DNA from 2 places in the Sutcliffiella cohnii genome. Region 2 is predicted to be linked to the other one. Evidence: predicted binding sites of a transcription regulator. Region 2 holds the regulator's gene; the other holds the start of a gene.

Region 1 (9,404 bases), 370 kb from region 2:
GACAAAAGAAAACTGGAACAAGGTTCTAAAGGATGCTGAAATTAAAACGAATGTAAAAGTAACAATTGTCTCACCTGGAACAATTAGTTAACTTTTCAGTAGAGGGTTGTTAATAAAAACCATTAGAATAAACCGTTACCTCCCACCTAAACAGATGTTATATATACCGTGGAGGTGGGAGAACACTAATTCTTATACATGGCAAAACGCGGGAAGGAATTATAGAATTTCTTCTAGTCTTATATCGAATATTAATTATAAATCAACTATACGATTAGTTAATACTATATGATTGATCTCTAACCACTACCGTCTCAGGTTTGAAACGTATTAAAACATTACTGTCATCCAAATGTTTAAATCGTGGATCCCATTGTTCCATATTCTCTCCTAAATATTTCGCCAACAATCGATTTGCAATTGTATGATTAAATGGCTCAACAGTGGCAACACCTCTAAAACCCGCATGCAATACGAGACCGGTTTTCACGTCGAAATCTACGATACCGATAGCACAGTTTCTATTTACCCTTATTCTCTTTGGAAAACTATCGGAAGAAGTCCCTATAATCCAAAGTATGTTATTATTCCAAAGAAACCAAACTGGGGAATCTCTTGGAAAGTCCTCTTCGACTGTCGACAAATGCGCGAACAAAGGCTTAGCTAGGAACTGTTCCAAATCGAAACTTCTTTTCTTATCTTTAATAATTTTCACTTTTAAAACCTCTCTTTAAAAAAAGTTCATTAATTATCATTTAAAGTTATTTGTTCTTGTACCTCTTACTTCTAATCGAACTTTAACATTATTATGAACTATTCGAAATATTTTGTAAAAAACAACTTGACGAGATTAAACTTCTTATAAGATAATACTCTTGAGTAATATAATGGAATGAGGGGTTTACATAATGGGAAAAAGGGGCCGTAAGCAAGGTTCCAGTGGCGAGCATAGTAAGGCTCAATTACTATCGATAGCAGCTGATGAATTTGCAGAACATGGATATTTCTCAACGAAAATAAGCACAATTGTGAAAAAAGCTGGAGTTACGCAACCTACCTTTTATCTTTATTTTCCTAGTAAAGAAGCAATATTTCAGGAATTAGTTGGCTTGTTTCGAAACAAATTTGCTCTCCTTACGAAAAAAAGCCGACTAGAAACAGGGCTAGAATTAGATTCCCTTCCAGGAAGAATTGCCATCGGCTTAACTGCAATTTTTCAATTTTTTTATGACAATCGAAGCTTAACTAAAATTGGACTTTATCTGTCTGATGATGCAGAAGAGATAAAAAATGATATTGTCCAGCTAATCACGGAAAACTTAGAGTCTGAACAGAGAGATGGATACTTTCGGACGAATGTGGAAATGCGTACGGTTGCAGAGAGTTTAGTTGGTATTATGGAACGTCTTACTGCCACTTATTTGTTTCAAGATAAAAAAAAGCCTGAGGAATTAGCAAGAGAAATTGTTGATCTTTTATTATACGGGTTGCAAGTTAAATAACATATTTCGTTTCTACTAGAGAAAGACTGTGCTTAGGTTGTTTTACTAGCCTTTAATATTGGGGATGATTTGAATGGAAACGGTAAAGGAAAAAAGTTATGATATGCTAGACCCAGACTGGATTGAGCTTCTTTTAATCGCGAAAGAAATTGGCTTAACGATAGAACAAGTGAAGGAATTTTTGGACGAAAAGAGCATAAATGACCGATAGAATTCAGATGATTGTGGTGCAATAAGACTAGAATGAACATCTAGTATTCTAGTCTTTTATTTACTGTATATTTCCCTATCCCCAAACTTTCTTATTCCCCTTTAATCTCCTATTAATCTTCCTTTTAATAAAGACAAACATCCCATAACCAATCATAACTCCAATTGTGTTCAAAATAACATCATCAATATCTGTACTTCGTCCGATAAATAATTGTGTTATTTCGATGAAACATGTAACCGCTAGAGCAACTACTGATATCTTTTTAAGCGAACGCACTCTTCGATAAAGAAGAGGAACGAAAATTCCAATCGGTGTAAAAACAAACATATTCCCAAATATATTAACCATTGATAAACTACTCCAATTGTCTATGTTAGGATTTGCTTGAAGATATAGGAAAAGTGTCCGAAACGGGATGATATTGACGCTAGCTATTTCATTTGACCATTGTACATTAAAATAAAATTCTCCCGTCGAACTAATAATCCCCGCATCCCATTTTGGAATAATCGTTTGGGATGCTACTGCAATGATGTAAAGAGAAAAAAAGCCTAATAGCAACTCTCGCCCTACACTTGCTTGTTGTTTTTTCCTTTTCATATAAACAAATCTACCTATTATATAAAAAGGGACAGCAATTACCATATACTCTATCATTTTGTATACATATAACAGTATTAAACTCATATTCCCTCCGTTACTTCATCTTATATGTAATTTAATTGCAGTTTTAATAATACCACAATTTGGAATATTACTTTTAAAAAAGTAGCTCGTCCTAACATCTTTTTTCGTTAGGACGAGCTACTTAATTTCTCAAACGTTTATAAACCACATTTTAATTGCGCGCCGCAATCCGTACACGTGTTACAGCCGCCAATTTCTTTTACTTCCCCTACACGACAAACTGGGCAAGTGTTACCAACTTCAGAACCGAAAGTAACATTAGTCGAGCGCAGGTCATGAATTGTTTCAACTAGTACTACTGGCTTTTTCTCTTCTTCCACCATCTCTAATTGTTCTGTTACATCTCCAGCAAAGTTTTCCTCTGCTTTTAAAGTTAGAACTTGTGTGTCACGGCTACCATCCACGTAAACCGTACCACCTTTTGCACCACCTTTATATAGACGCTCGTATACTTTCTTTACTTGATCTACTGAATATCCTTTAGGAGCATTAACTGTTTTACTAATAGAGCTATCAATCCAATTTTGGATAATACATTGAACATCCGCGTGCGCCTCTGGGGATAATTCCATTGCGGAAATAAACCACTCCGGTAATTCCTCTGGATTAGCTTCAGGATGACGATCTAAATATTCTTGAACGATATCAGCTTTTACTTCCATGAACTTCCCTAAACGACCACTACGGAAATAAGAGAAGGAGAAGTATGGCTCTAATCCTGTCGATACTCCAACCATCGTTCCAGTAGAACCTGTAGGAGCAACAGTTAACAAGTGAGAGTTACGGATTCCATAAGCTTTAATGTTTTCTTTAACATCTTCAGGCATTTTACTCATGAAACCAGTTTGTGTAAACGCCTCACGTAATTTAGCTGTCTCTTCCTCTGTTTCGCCAACTAAGAATGGGAAGCTACCTTTTTCTTTCGCAAGCTCAATCGAAGCGCGGTATGCAGTTGTTGCGATCGTTTCAAATACTTCATCAACTAATTTGTTACCTTCATCTGAACCGTAAACAGATTCACAGTAAATGAGAAGATCATGTAACCCCATAACACCTAAACCAACACGTCTTTCTCCTAACGCTTGCTTTTTGTTTTCTTCTAAGAAGTAAGGTGTTGCATTAATAACGTTATCTTGCATTCTTACTCCGACTTCTACTGTACGCTTTAGTTTTTCGAAGTCGACTGTTTTTGTTTCTTTATTTGCCATTTCAGCAAGGTTTACCGCTGCTAAGTTACATACAGAGTAAGGAGCTAGCGGCTGTTCTCCACATGGATTAGTTGCTACAACTTGTTGACCGTATGCTTTTGCATTTGTCATGTCATTCGCATTATCCATGAAGAAAATTCCTGGTTCTGCGGAGTATGTTGCACAAATATTAACTAAATTCCACAGTTCACGAGCTTTAATTGTGCGATACACACGTACGCCGTGACCTTGCTTTTCCCACTCACGAACGTCACCTACTTGATGCCATTCGTTGTTGTAGTGTTCCATTTCTTCTTTGGAATAGTTTTCAACACTTGGGAAACGAAGGTCGTACTCACTATCGGTATCAACTGCTTCCATGAACTCTTTTGTTAAGCAGATGGAAATGTTTGCTCCTGTTAAGAACTCCGAATTGTGAACAGAGTATGTTCCGCCTTCTCTTAACTTAAGTTCTGCATCTCTAATAATCCCTTCACTGAAACCACCGTATCCAGGAATATGTTTGTAATTTACAATACCTTGATACATTGACTCTTCTTGTAGAGTTAACGGTGTAAATTTCAGCTTATCTTCCGCTGCCTTTTTTATACCTTCATCGTTTGTGTTTTCAATTAAATAACGTAGTATTCTAGGATTTTGCATTTTTGAAATAATGAACTCAATAATATCAGGATGCCAGTCGGCTAACATGATCATTTGAGCTCCGCGTCTGGATCCACCTTGCTCAACAAGATGTGTAAGTTTAGCAATGTCATCTAACCATGAAACAGAACCAGATGATTTACCGTTTACACCGCGAGCTAGTGTATTTCTTGGACGAAGTGTCGATCCGTTTGTACCTACACCGCCACCACGGCTCATGATTTCCATAACTTGTTTACGGTGCTCTGAAATACCTTCACGTGAATCTTGAACGAAAGGCATTACGTAACAGTTAAAGAATGTAACTTCCGTGCCTGAGCCAGCCCCATATAATACGCGCCCAGCTGGTACAAAGTTCATTGATACTAGCTCCTGGTAAAACTTCTCAGTCCATTCTTTACGTTTTTCTTCCGTTTTTTCTACTGATGCTAAACCTGTTGCATTTCTTTTTGCAATTTGTTCGTAGAAGATCTCAAGAGGTTTTTCAATAACATCAAGAGACCGTTCTACGATTCCTGTTTCTATTTCTACTTCTTTTGATAGTACACCACGATATTCTTCTTCTACTAAAACTTTTGCTTTATTGGTAGTCCAATCTATACTTTGTATAAATCCTAATCCTCTTGCTGGGAATTTTGGATCTTCTTTTATCGTTAGCACAACAAAGTCGCCTTCCGACAGTGTACGCTTTTCTGTATCTTTAAAAGCGTATCTATCTAACATTACTAAACGAGAAACACCTTTATGAGTAAGCTTCATGTCGTCAGTAATTTCATGTACTTGAGGGAATTGCTGAATATCTTTATTTAATTTCTCTCTATTCAGCTTTGATTGTTCATTAAGTGATATAACCATCATCACAACTCCTTATTCTACTAATCTTCTATATGACTATTTAAAAGTATAATCATAAAATAACACATCTATTGATGAACTTTCAACATAAAACAACTATATATAGTATATATTTTATCAACAAGAACACAACATATTGATTCAAGACCTACTATTTCTCTATTTGTCAAATCGCTAAATAATAAAAAAACAGAGATAAAATGAGAGAAATTAAGATTTAATCCTTTTCATGACGAATTTTGCGATATTTTGTAGGTTGAAAAATATCCACTACTATTAATAACTTGATGTATCAAGCTTTCTCGAAATCGATATCCAAAATATAAATAAATATTTTTTTCGTCAAAACATGTTTACTTTTAATTGTAATCATGTTAACGACGGTAAAAATAAAAAGGTACCGAGAATTAACTCGTTACCTTTTAAAATTCCATTCTTTTGTAGCGTATTTTTCATTTGCTAGCTTTTCTACATATTGTATTTCACTTTCAGAAAGTTCATAACGTTCTAGATGAATGTTTAACCCTTTTTCAAATCCTTCTTTAAAAGCTATTTTAGCTTCTTCCATCGAAACAGGAGTTTTTCTTAAAGCATTAATTGCAACTGCTTTATTTTTAAAATTCCGTTTCATTCGTTCTTTTACACGATCGTTTGGATATACAAAAAGACTAAACAACAAATCTTCATCTATATCTAGTAAAATCGAGCCATGTTGTAAAATAACACCTTTTTGCCTCGTTTGGGCACTTCCTGCTACTTTTCTACCTTCAACAACTAACTCGTACCATGAAGGCGCATCAAAGCATACTGCTGACCGGGGATTTTTCAATCCATCTTTTTCTTCCTCAGTTCTCGGAATGGCAAAATAAGCGTCCAAATCAAGCTGTTTAAACCCTTCTAATATGCCTTCTGAAATGACTCGATAAGCTTCTGTAACAGTTTTAGGCATTTCTGGATGTTCTTCGGACACAATAACGCTATATGTTAATTCTTTGTCATGTAAAACACCTCGTCCACCCGTTGGTCTTCTTACAAACCCTAACGTATTTTGATTGACTGCATCCATGTTAATTTCTTTATCTACCTTTTGAAAGTAGCCAATCGAAAGCGTAGGTGGGTTCCATCCGTAAAATCGAATGGTAGGAGGGATTTTCCCTTCACTATGCCAATCTAATAAGGCCTCATCAAGAGCCATATTAAAAAATGGGGATTGGTTGCCAGAATCAATATATCTCCAAGTTTCTTTCGCCATTTATGTTTTCCTCTCTTACTATGTATATAATGTAAGTCTAGCAAAAGATATACTAACTAGCAAAATTTTTAGTTAGAAGATGACTTTTTCGACAACCTTTTATATAATTATTTAGTACACATAGAAAAGAGGGGTTGAATACGTTGACATCATTATATGTTTTACTTGCAATAGTAGTTGCGATTATTATCTATTCTGTTATTGTTTATTTCTATCAAAGAAAAATATTAAAAACACTATCTGAGGAAGAATTCCGTGCAGGGTACCGTAAAGCACAGTTAATTGATATAAGAGAACCTAAGGAATTTGATGGTGGCCATATTTTAGGTGCTAGAAATATTCCGTTATCTCAGTTAAAAATGCGTATGAATGAGATCCGTCCTGACAAACCAGTTTATTTCTATTGTCAAAACTCTATGCGTAGTGGCCGTGCAGCACAAATGCTGCATCGTAAAGGCTATAAAGAGCTTTACCAATTACAAGGCGGATTTAAAAAATGGACAGGAAAGATTAAAACGAAATAATTACAAAGGCGGAGGCGGCTCGTTCAGGTCCAATCAAACTGGAGCTTTTCCGCAGGAGATAAAGGAAACACAGCGAACGATAGAGAGCTGATGTTGACTTATCGTACGGAGGAATTGCGAAGTTTGAGCCGGACCTAGCCGCCGGAGCTAGACGTAACAAAGTAAAATTGTAATTACAAATATTATAAGACTGCTCAAAACCTTGAGCAGTCTTTTGTTATTTCGATGATTGTAATATTTCTTCTATTTGATGTATATGGCGTTTTTCATGAAAACCGATTAGTTCAATCCACTTTCCAACTGTTAATTCCCCCATCCATCGGTGGGGACTAGTATACTGGTTCCAATCATTGGATGGAGTTGATCTTACAAACTCATCTAGTTCTTCCCTTGATTCACTTAATAATTGGATTAATTCATTTTTGCCATACGTATTACTGTTGGACAAATGTCATTAGGAGCACTAATCTTACGCGTACGGTCCATAAGAAAAGACAAGTCAAAATCGGGGTTAGCTTTTTCTTTCTGATTCATTTGTATTGCTACAGCTTCCTTTATAATGCCAACAAATTTCCTTTCCGTAAGATATAAGTGCTCTAATATTTCTCCTATCGTCCATCCGTCGAGTTTTTTAATAAGATCTTGCTCATTTAATTTCTCAATATTATGTAATAAATCTTGTCGAATCTGTTTGGTTTGTTCATAGTACATTTTGACTCATCTCCTTTAATAAATGATTACGCTTACTTTATTATAATTGATTTTATGTACGTTTTAAGAAGAATAATACTCAATGTTTTAGCCTGAACACAGATGTTTATAAGCCATCTCTAATGTTATCGAAAAGATGCGTGCCTCCACATATAAAAAGAAGACCGATCATATTAATCGGCCCTCTTTTTTTATTATTCTGGTTGATAACGTAATATTGGTTTACGCGCAGCCATCGTCTCGTCTAAGCGACCAATTACAGTAGTATGTGGTGCTTCTTGAACGATTTCTGGGTTTTCTTCTGCTTCCTTTGCAATTTGAATCATCGCTTCAATGAATTCATCTAGCGTTTCTTTAGACTCTGTTTCAGTCGGCTCAATCATAATACACTCTTCCACGTTAAGCGGGAAGTAGATTGTTGGTGGATGATAGCCAAAGTCTAGTAAACGTTTCGCGATATCAAGCGTACGTACTCCTAGTTTCTTTTGGCGCTTCCCTGATAGAACGAACTCATGCTTACAATGACGATCAAATGGTAGATCATAATGTTCCGCTAAACGACGCATCATGTAGTTCGCATTTAGTACGGCATATTCTGTAACAGCTTTTAGCCCATCAGGACCCATTGTACGGATATAAGTATATGCACGAACGTTAATGCCAAAGTTTCCGTAATAAGGTTTTACACGACCGATAGATTGTGGACGATCATAATCAAAGCCATACTCACCATTTTCGTGTTGTACTACTAATGGTTTAGGAAGATACGGAATTAAGTCAGCTTTCACTCCAACTGGACCAGAACCTGGACCACCACCACCATGAGGGCCAGTGAATGTTTTATGCAAGTTTAAGTGAACAACGTCAAAGCCCATATCTCCAGGACGAGCTTTACTTAAAACAGCGTTTAAGTTAGCACCGTCGTAATATAATTTACCGCCAACACCGTGGATAATTTCTGCCATTTCTAAAATGTTCTCTTCAAATAGTCCTAGTGTATTCGGGTTCGTTAACATTAAAGCTGCTGTATCAGGACCAACAACACGTCTTAAATCTTCTAAATCTACTAATCCATTTTCGTCGGATTTAACTGTGATAGTTTCGAATCCTGCCACAGTTGCTGAAGCTGGATTCGTACCATGTGCAGAGTCAGGAACGATAACTTTCGTACGGTTTGTATCTCCGTTGTTCTCATGGAAAGCACGGATCATCATTAATCCAGTCCATTCACCGTGTGCCCCTGCAGCTGGTTGAAGTGTTACTTCATCCATACCAGTAATCTCTTTTAAGTGCTGTTGTAAATCATACATTAATGCTAACGCACCTTGTACAGTACTTTCATGTTGTAACGGGTGAATATGGGCAAATCCTGGGAAGCGCGCCACGTTTTCATTGATTTTAGGGTTGTACTTCATTGTACAAGAACCAAGTGGATAGAAGCCAGAATCTACACCGTGGTTTCGGTTAGATAGTGCTGTGTAATGGCGCATAATATCTAGCTCAGATACTTCTGGTAAATTTGGTTCTTCTTGGCGTATATAATCGGCAGGAATAACGTCTTCCACATTAATAGTTGGAACGTCCATTTCCGGCAAGCTGTAGCCAATTCGGCCTTCTTTCGATAGTTCAAAAATTAACGGTTGGTTTCCTTGCTTATTCATTGCCATCCCCCAATTCTTTCACAAGTGTATCAATCTCATTTTTTGTACGTAGTTCAGTTACGGCAATTAACATGTGATTTTTCAAGTTTGGATCCGTTTGACCTAAATCATATCCTCCAATAATTCCTTTAGAGAGTAAATGTTCATT
Region 2 (9,404 bases):
GATGCTGATAAAATCAGAGGAGAAGGAGAACAGGAAGCTGCAAAAGTATATAACGACTCTTTCTCAAAAGACGCAGAATTTTATCAATTGTATCGTACTTTAGAATCGTACAAAACGACTATTAACGGAGATACTGTCATCATTTTACCATCTGATTCTCCATATGCTAGATTACTTCTTGGATATAGAGAATAAATAAAAGAAAACAATTGTAGCCGTAATTTTCCTTTCTATTTGCTATCATGTTAAAATAGAAACGGAGAATTATGGCTTTTTTATATAGAAGGAGGTAAGAACATGACGAAAAAATTAGTACTTATTGATGGAAATAGTATAGCGTACCGTGCGTTTTTTGCATTGCCGCTATTGAGTAACGATAAAGGGATACATACGAACGCTATTTACGGATTTACGATGATGTTAATGAGAATATTAGAAGAAGAAAAACCTACACATATGCTAGTTGCGTTTGATGCTGGAAAGACTACTTTCCGTCATAAAACGTTTGGAGAGTATAAAGGAGGACGACAAAAGACTCCACCAGAACTTTCTGAGCAGTTTTCTTTTTTAAGAGAACTATTAAATGCATACAACATTAAAACATACGAATTAGAAAACTATGAAGCCGATGATATTATTGGAACATTGTCACTTCAAGCGGAAAAGGATGGCTTCGACGTAAAAGTTATTTCTGGTGATAAAGATTTAACGCAACTTGCATCAGATCGCGTGACAGTAGATATTACTCGTAAAGGAATAACGGATGTTGATTCCTATACACCAGCATTTGTACAGGAAAAGTACGGAATCAATGTGGATCAAATTATCGATATGAAAGGTCTAATGGGTGACTCATCCGATAACATTCCAGGTGTACCAGGTGTTGGAGAAAAAACAGCATTAAAGCTATTGAAAGAATTTGGTTCGGTAGAATCTTTATTAGAGTCGATTGATCAAGTAAGTGGTAAAAAACTAAAAGAAAAGTTAGAAGAAAATAAAGAACAAGCACTGATGAGTAAAGAGTTAGCGACCATTCTTCGTGAAGCACCAATTGAAGTAAAAGTGGACGATACGGAATATGATGGCTTTGATGCTCAAAAAGTTGTTGGGATATTTAAAGAGCTGGGCTTCAATTCCTTATTAGATAAAGTCGGAGTGGCAGTAGAAGAACCAACAGAAGAATTAAAGACAGTTACATATGAAATAGTAGAAGATATTCGGGAAGATCATTTCGCTTGGGAAAATGTTCTCATGGTAGAAGTGTTGGATGAAAATTATCATAAGGCTACTATTCAAGGTATTGCCGTTGTTAACGAAAAAGGAAGCTTTTATTTCCGGACGGAAGATGCACTACAATCGGAAGTTTTTAAAGAGTTTGCTCAATCAGATGAGCAAAAGAAAACGGTTTTTGATGCGAAAAGAGCGCAAGTTGCCCTTCGTTGGCAAGGTATTGAATTAAACGGAATAGACTTTGATTTCCATTTAGCTTCCTATATTTTAAACCCTGCAGAAGCTTCCGAAGACTTAGCTGAAATTGTGAAGAAAAAAGGGTATGCCCAAGTACAAGCGGATGAGGCGATATATGGTCGCGGAGCAAAACAGGCTGTACCTAATGAAGATATATTAGCAGAGCATTTAATTAGAAAAGCAACTGCGATGGAACAGTTAAAAGATACATTTATAAAGGAATTAGAGGAAAATGAGCAATTAGAACTTTTTGAGCAATTGGAAATGCCGTTATCTATTATTTTAGCGAATATGGAAGCGACAGGAGTAAGGGTAGATATAGACAGGTTAGAAAAAATGGGTGAAGATTTAGCTCAGAAGCTTGAGAAATTAGAAGAAACTATTTATGAACTAGCTGGGGAAAAGTTTAATATTAACTCGCCCAAACAGCTTGGTGTCATCCTGTTTGAAAAATTAGGTTTACCACCAGTTAAGAAAACAAAAACAGGCTACTCCACTTCGGCTGATGTTTTAGAGGCGTTAGCAGAAAAACATGAAATAATTCAACAAATCTTAAATTATCGTCAACTTGGGAAGTTAAAGTCCACTTATATAGAAGGACTGTTAAAAGTTGTTCATAAAGATACTAGCAAAATACACACAAGATTTAATCAAGCTTTAACTCAGACAGGACGTTTAAGTTCCATTGATCCGAACTTACAAAATATCCCGATAAGATTAGAAGAGGGTAGAAAAATCCGTCAAGCGTTTGTTCCCTCTGAAAAAGATTGGGTAATCTTTGCTGCGGATTATTCTCAAATTGAATTACGAGTACTTGCTCATATTGCTGGGGACGAAAAGTTAATACAAGCGTTTAATGAAGATGCTGATATTCATACAAAAACAGCTATGGATGTTTTCCATGTAAGTGCCGATGAAGTAACTTCAAATATGCGAAGACAAGCCAAAGCGGTAAACTTTGGGATTGTTTACGGAATTAGTGATTATGGTTTGTCTCAAAGCTTAGGAATTACTCGTAAAGAGGCAAAAACTTTTATTGACCGATATTTGGAAAGTTTTCCAGGTGTCAAACAATATATGGAAGATATCGTTCAAGACGCAAAAGATAAAGGGTATGTATCTACTCTATTACATCGTCGAAGATATTTGCCAGAAATTACGAGCAGAAACTTTAATCTACGTAGTTTTGCGGAGAGAACGGCAATGAACACTCCTATTCAAGGTAGTGCTGCCGACATTATTAAAAAAGCGATGATTAACATGGCGGGTAGATTGAAGGAAGAAGGGCTCAAAACTAAATTATTGTTACAAGTTCACGATGAGTTAGTTTTTGAGGCGCCAAAAGAAGAAATGGAACTATTAAAGAAAATAGTTCCTGAAGAAATGGAACGAGCGATTAAGTTAGATGTTCCTTTAAAAGTTGATTATTCTTACGGACCTACATGGTTTGATGCAAAATAAAAGGTAGGGATTTAAGTTGCCAGAATTACCAGAAGTAGAAACGGTTAGAAGAACGCTCGTACAACTAGTAAAAGGGAAAACGATAGCAGAGGTGGAAGTTCGTTGGCCAAAAATGATTAAAGAGCCAGATGATGTCCAACAATTTGAGCTATTGCTTCGTGGCCAAACAATTTTAGATATAGGTAGAAGAGGTAAGTTTTTACTCTTTACGTTATCCGATTATGTCATGGTTTCCCATTTAAGAATGGAAGGTCGATACGGTCTCTTTGCAAAGGAAGAACCGATGAATAAACATGTACATGTTATTTTTCGATTTACAGACGGAACAGAATTACGATATCAAGATGTACGGAAGTTTGGAACGTACCATCTGTTTAAACCGGGTGAAGAATTAAAAACAAAACCGTTAGTAAACCTTGGCCCAGAACCGTTTGATGAGAGCTTCACAGTAGATGTCTTAAAACAGAAACTACAACGAACAAATCGTAACATTAAAGCAGCCCTATTAGATCAATCTGTAGTAGTTGGATTAGGCAACATTTACGTCGATGAGGCGTTGTTTCGTTCTAATATTCATCCAGAAACAATTGCAAGTAGTTTAACGGATGAACAAATAAGGACACTGCACCGAGAAATAATTTTAACGTTACAAGATGCAGTGGAAAAAGGCGGTAGTACGGTACGTTCTTACGTAAATTCTCAAGGAGAAATAGGGTTATTTCAATTAGATATTTTTGTGTACGGTCGTAATGATGAGCCGTGTAAAAAGTGTGGAACGGTTATCGAAAAGTCCGTAGTTGCGGGTAGAGGGACACATATATGTCCAAATTGTCAAAGAAAGTAGAGCTAAAGGGATAAACACATCGAATGGGCTCCTGCCATATACTATGTTAGTGATAGTAAGGGAGGAGCTCGTTTTGATTCAGTACATGTCGCTTTTTCTTTTAGCTTTTGCCGTAAGTTTAGATAGTTTTAGTGTTGGTTTAACATACGGATTACGAAAGATGCATATGCCACTAAAATCTCTGTCCATTATTGCTTTATGTTCGGCTGTTTCTTTATTACTTGCGATGTTTTTAGGTACTATAATAATGAATTTTATGTCGATCCAATTTGCTGAAACGATTGGTGGAGTTATCCTTATTTGTTTAGGGCTTTGGGTTTTATATCAATTTTTCCGTTCGAATGAGAAGGATTCGGAATTAGTCGGAGAGAATTTGATCCTAAATTTTGAAATAAAATCATTAGGTGTAGTTATTAATATTTTGAAAAAGCCAACTGAAGCTGATTTTGATCGTTCTGGATCAATCACTGGATTAGAAGCATTTTTTCTAGGGATTGCACTTTCTTTAGATGCTTTCGGGGCAGGAATAGGTGCAGCTCTTCTAGGGTTCTCTCCGTGGGGAATGGCGATATGTGTTGCAATAATGTGCTCATTATTTGTTGTGTCTGGAATTAAGTTAGGTCGAGTATTTTCGAATGTTAGTTGGATTCAAAAGCTTTCTTTTCTACCAGGTGTATTATTAATTGTTATTGGTGTTATAAAATTATAAGAGGCTGGGTGTTTAGAGCAGTCTCTTTTTTCGTAAAGGAGAGTTGGCCATGCCAGGAATTGTTATTGGGTTAACAGGTGGGATTGCCAGTGGAAAAAGTACGGTAGCTAACATATTAAAAGAAAAAGGAATACCAATTGTAGATGCGGATATTATCGCCAGAGAAGTTGTCGAAATAGGATCAGAGACGTTAAACAAGTTAGTAGAAACTTTTTCACCGGCTATATTACATAACGATGGATCATTAGATAGGGCAGCGTTAGGAAGTATCATTTTTCATAATGAAGAAAAACGTCAGCTGTTAAATAGTATTATGCACCCTAGCATTAGAAAAAGGATGAAAGAAAAAACTGCTCAATATTTACAAGAAGGCTACTCAGTTGTCGTAATGGACATACCGTTATTATTTGAGAGTAAATTAACACATCTAGTCGATAAAACAATTGTAGTTTATGTGGACGAGGAAGTTCAATTAAAGCGACTAATGGAAAGAAATACACTATCAAAAGACGAAGCTTTAGCAAGAATTCATTCACAAATGCCTCTAAAAGAGAAAAAAAATCTAGCCGATTTCGTCATCGATAACAACGGATCACTAAACGAAACAACAACGCAATTACAAGAAATAATTCAAAAAATTCAAGCATAACTCACCTTCATTACACTCGCCATTAAAGGTGAGTTTTTTTAGTTTAAAAAGTTGATAATCGACATATATTTCTGATGACACAACAAAAGTTATTGTGTTATACTAATTACAAGAATTATAGTTTATAAGTATAACATATATATGAAAAGGGGTAATTGTAATGATGGCAAAGGTTGCAATTAATGGATTCGGACGAATCGGGAGAATGGTATTTAGACGCGCAATCCAAGAGGGGAACATCGATATCGTTGCAATCAATGCGAGCTATCCAGCAGAAACGTTAGCTCACTTAATTAAGTATGACACAAATCACGGTCGTTTCGATGGAGAAATAATTCCCGAAAATGATGCATTAATCGTGAATGGTAAAAGAATTCAATTAGTAAATAATCGTAACCCAGAAGAATTACCATGGGAAGAGCTTAATATAGATATCGTTATTGAAGCTACTGGCAAATTTAATTCTCGTGATAAAGCAGCGCTTCATTTAAACGCAGGGGCAAAAAAAGTAGTACTAACAGCTCCTGGTAAAAATGAAGATGTCACCATTGTAATGGGCGTAAATGAAGAAACGTTAGATATCGAGAATCATGAAGTGATTTCAAATGCATCTTGTACAACGAACTGTTTAGCTCCCGTTGTAAAAGTGTTAGATGAGCAGTTTGGAATTGTAAACGGTTTAATGACGACAGTTCATGCATATACGAACGATCAAAAGAATATTGACAATCCACATAAAGATTTACGTAGAGCTCGTGCATGTGCTCAATCTATTATTCCGACATCAACAGGGGCTGCGAAAGCGTTATCTTTAGTATTACCGCACTTGAAAGGCAAACTACATGGGATGGCGCTTAGAGTACCAACGCCAAACGTATCTTTAGTGGACTTAGTAGTAGACGTTAAACAAAACGTTACGGTAGATGACGTAAATGATGCGTTTAAAACGGCTTCTATCGGATCATTAGAAGGAATTGTTGATGTAACAATGGAGCCACTTGTATCTATTGATTTCAATACAAACCCTAATTCAGCGATAATTGATGGGTTATCAACGATAGTAATGGAAGGGAATAAAGTAAAAGTATTAGCATGGTATGATAACGAATGGGGATATTCTTGCAGAGTAGTGGATTTAGTTAATTTTGTAGCAGAAAAAATGTTTCAATCCGAAAAAGTAGTAGCGGGATAAATGTAAATAGACTTTCAAAGTGACTGGTGAATATAAATCATTAGTCACTTTTTTTATGTAATCGTAATGGAAAAATTGTAATGCCCTTTACTTGGATATAAAAAATCCAGTTGTGACAAGCTACATATTAAAAGTATTACCCCCTAAATTTATTTAAAGAAAAACTATTGAAAAAAGAAAACAAACAAAGTATACTATGATTCGTGAACTTCTTGAAGCGGTAATGTTCCTACTTAAAGGGTTAGGACCTCTCTGGACTAACTTTCCCCCGTGGTAGGAATAATTAAACGGAGTTTTTGAAGGAAATTCATGTAAATAATAATAAAGGGGGAACGTGAGATGGAAACTATTGGTCGTCACGTTATTTCAGAGTTATGGGGTTGCGATTTTAACAAGTTAAATGACATGGATTATGTAGAAAAGACATTTGTGGATGCTGCACTTAAATCAGGAGCAGAAATTCGTGAAGTAGCATTTCATAAATTTGCACCACAAGGAATTAGTGGTGTTGTTATTATTTCTGAATCTCATTTAACAATTCATAGCTTCCCGGAGCATGGTTATGCAAGTATCGATGTGTATACATGCGGAGATTTAGACCCGAATATTGCGGCGAATTATATTGCCGATGCGTTAGATGCTAAAACACGTGAAACAATCGAGCTTCCACGTGGTATGGGCCCAGTTGAAGTAAAGAAAGCAAAAGCACTTTAAAAGATGAAGAAAATGAATTAAAATGGAAAGAGGTGTATATGCACCTCTTTTTCTTATGGTCTTTTCTTTAAAATATCTTCTAAGAATTTTTACTTTGCGATTAATCCTAAGTAGAATGAAAAGAAGAAAATTAGAGGAATTTTCAAATTAGGACAAGCTGTAAATAAATACATATACTCTATAGTTAGGGGTTGTCATATTTTTATGTCAATTGGACAAAAGATTAAATCGTTTTTTTCTACTCAAACAGAAACGAGAGAAAATCATATAAATGAACAATTAAAAAGTCGATATTATAAAACGACAACTAAAAAAGCAATCGAAGCTATAAAAACTATTATTCATCAAGAGGATGGCTTAACTGTGAAATCAGTTTCCGAGGAGCATGGTGAGATAGCTGTTGAAGTTCGTAAAGGAAAAAAAGCTTTTATGATTATTACTGTCATTTCTGTAAGACCTTTTGAAACGGCAATCGATTTCTCTGTTACAACGGAAACAGTACTACCTTCTGATTTTGGCTATAGTAGAAAGTTAATTTTTATAATGTATGAAAAGCTTGGTAAGCAATTAACATATGTCGGTTCAGGATTAAATGCAGAAAAGTAAAAGAACGGAGTGAGAACTAAATGAAGTGCCCAACATGCAACCACAATGGAACTAGAGTTTTAGACTCTCGTCCAGTCGAAGAAGGACGTTCCATTCGCCGTCGTAGAGAATGTGAAGCTTGCTCTTTTCGATTTACTACATTTGAAAAAGTAGAACAAATGCCATTAATCGTTGTGAAAAAAGAAGGAGTACGTGAGGAATTTAGCCGTGAAAAGGCGTTACGTGGTTTAATACGAGCTTGTGAAAAAAGACCAGTTCCTTTAGAAAAGTTAGAAGATATAGTGATTAACGTTGAAAAAGATTTACGAAATATAGGTGTGTCGGAAGTAAATAGTAATACTATCGGTGAAATGGTCATGGATCACTTAGCAAAAATTGACGAAATTGCATACGTTCGTTTTGCTTCTGTTTATCGACAATTTAAAGATATAAATGTATTTTTAGATGAGCTGAAAGAGCTAATTGAACGCGAAAGAAAATAATGATAGAAAAAGAGCTTAATGATAGGCTCTTTTTCACGTATTTCTGATTAAGTTTTAAGTTTGGATGATACGAAGGAGGGATCAAGTTGACGAGGTATTGGAATGAACTAATCCCAATTGATCGCTATGTTGTAAAAGTGAACGGATTATTACAAGAAGCAGATAGAAAAATTATTACGATGCTGTACCAACCTTTGATAGGGTTTCGAGGCTACAGTTTATTTATGACACTTTGGAGTGAATTGGAACAAGATCGTCTTTGGGGAGAAGAGTCTACTCACCATAGTATCATGACGACAATGCAATGTAACTTAAAAGATATACATCAGGAGCGTTTAAAACTTGAAGCTATTGGACTCCTGAAAACGTTCGTGAAAGAAGAGGAAAATGTAAGATCTTTTGTTTATGAACTACAACCACCCCTCACTCCCGAAACATTTTTCTCTGATCCGATGTTAAATATATATTTGTATAACCGTCTTGGGAAAAGTAAGTATGTGAAAGTGAAGAATTTCTTTAGTGATGAAATTATTCCTAACACGTTTCAAAATATTACACGTTCTTTCCATGAGGTGTTTGCATCTATCCAGGCTGAAAGTATGATGACACAAGTAACTGATGAGGTGTTAGAAGACTCAAAGCTTGATGAAGATCTGGAATGGATTACGAAAAAAGATGGGAAAGAAATTGAAGTGAAGCATGAAGGTTTTGATTTTTCGCTGTTCTATGCTGGTCTTTCAGAAGTTGTTATCCCACGAAAATCTATTACACCGAAAGTGGAAGAAGCTATCTCAAAATTATCATTTTTATATCATATTGATCCTATTACGATGAAGGATATTGTCATGAATGCTATCGATGATGACGATACCGTTAATATAGAGGAACTAAGAAAAGTAGCAAGAGATTGGTATCAATTAGAAAATAAAGATGGACTACCAACATTAGTCGAGCGTACGCAACCAGTTCATTTAAGAAAAATGGATGATAAAAAACCGAAATCAAAAGATGAACAGTTAATTCAAATGTTGGAAAACGTCTCACCAAAACAACTGTTGTCTGATTTTTCAGGTGGCGATCCTTCTATATCGGACTTGTGGATTGTGGAAGATGTGATGTTTAAGCAACAACTTCCAGCAGGCGTTGTGAATGTGCTTTTGTACTATGTTTTACTAAAAACAGATATGAAATTAAACCGAAATTATGTGGAAAAAATAGCTAGCCATTGGGCAAGAAAGCGCGTCACAACTGTTATCGAAGCGATGGAGCTAGCAAAAGCA

What was found. The regulator NrdR, encoded in region 2, represses ribonucleotide reductase genes. The targets are predictions, from matches to a motif close to AACACNATATATNGTGTT.
Region 1: a site for NrdR is predicted at 5,234-5,251, ahead of BC6307_RS14880 (vitamin B12-dependent ribonucleotide reductase). Genes of this name have one in related genera too.

What each region holds. Positions count from the first base shown of each region.
Region 1 covers NZ_CP018866.1:2,967,314-2,976,717, forward strand. The annotation lists gene BC6307_RS14855 (Ger(x)C family spore germination protein) at 1-91, shown strand, start outside; gene BC6307_RS14860 (pyridoxamine 5'-phosphate oxidase family protein) at 275-715, opposite strand; gene BC6307_RS14865 (TetR/AcrR family transcriptional regulator) at 909-1,502, shown strand; gene BC6307_RS14870 (anti-repressor SinI family protein) at 1,576-1,713, shown strand; gene BC6307_RS14875 (VanZ family protein) at 1,789-2,403, opposite strand; gene BC6307_RS14880 (vitamin B12-dependent ribonucleotide reductase) at 2,541-5,108, opposite strand; gene BC6307_RS14885 (lipoate--protein ligase family protein) at 5,524-6,360, opposite strand; gene BC6307_RS14890 (rhodanese-like domain-containing protein) at 6,504-6,884, shown strand; gene BC6307_RS14895 (DinB family protein) at 7,102-7,332, opposite strand; gene BC6307_RS14900 (DinB family protein) at 7,296-7,595, opposite strand; gene gcvPB (aminomethyl-transferring glycine dehydrogenase subunit GcvPB) at 7,790-9,256, opposite strand; gene gcvPA (aminomethyl-transferring glycine dehydrogenase subunit GcvPA) at 9,249-9,404, opposite strand, start outside.
Region 2 covers NZ_CP018866.1:3,342,303-3,351,706, reverse strand. The annotation lists gene hflC (protease modulator HflC) at 1-195, shown strand, start outside; gene polA (DNA polymerase I) at 298-2,928, shown strand; gene mutM (DNA-formamidopyrimidine glycosylase) at 2,945-3,772, shown strand; gene ytaF (sporulation membrane protein YtaF) at 3,846-4,481, shown strand; gene coaE (dephospho-CoA kinase) at 4,531-5,130, shown strand; gene BC6307_RS16785 (glyceraldehyde-3-phosphate dehydrogenase) at 5,291-6,322, shown strand; gene speD (adenosylmethionine decarboxylase) at 6,662-7,036, shown strand; gene BC6307_RS16775 (cytosolic protein) at 7,241-7,642, shown strand; gene nrdR (transcriptional regulator NrdR) at 7,663-8,124, shown strand; gene BC6307_RS16765 (replication initiation and membrane attachment family protein) at 8,211-9,404, shown strand, end outside.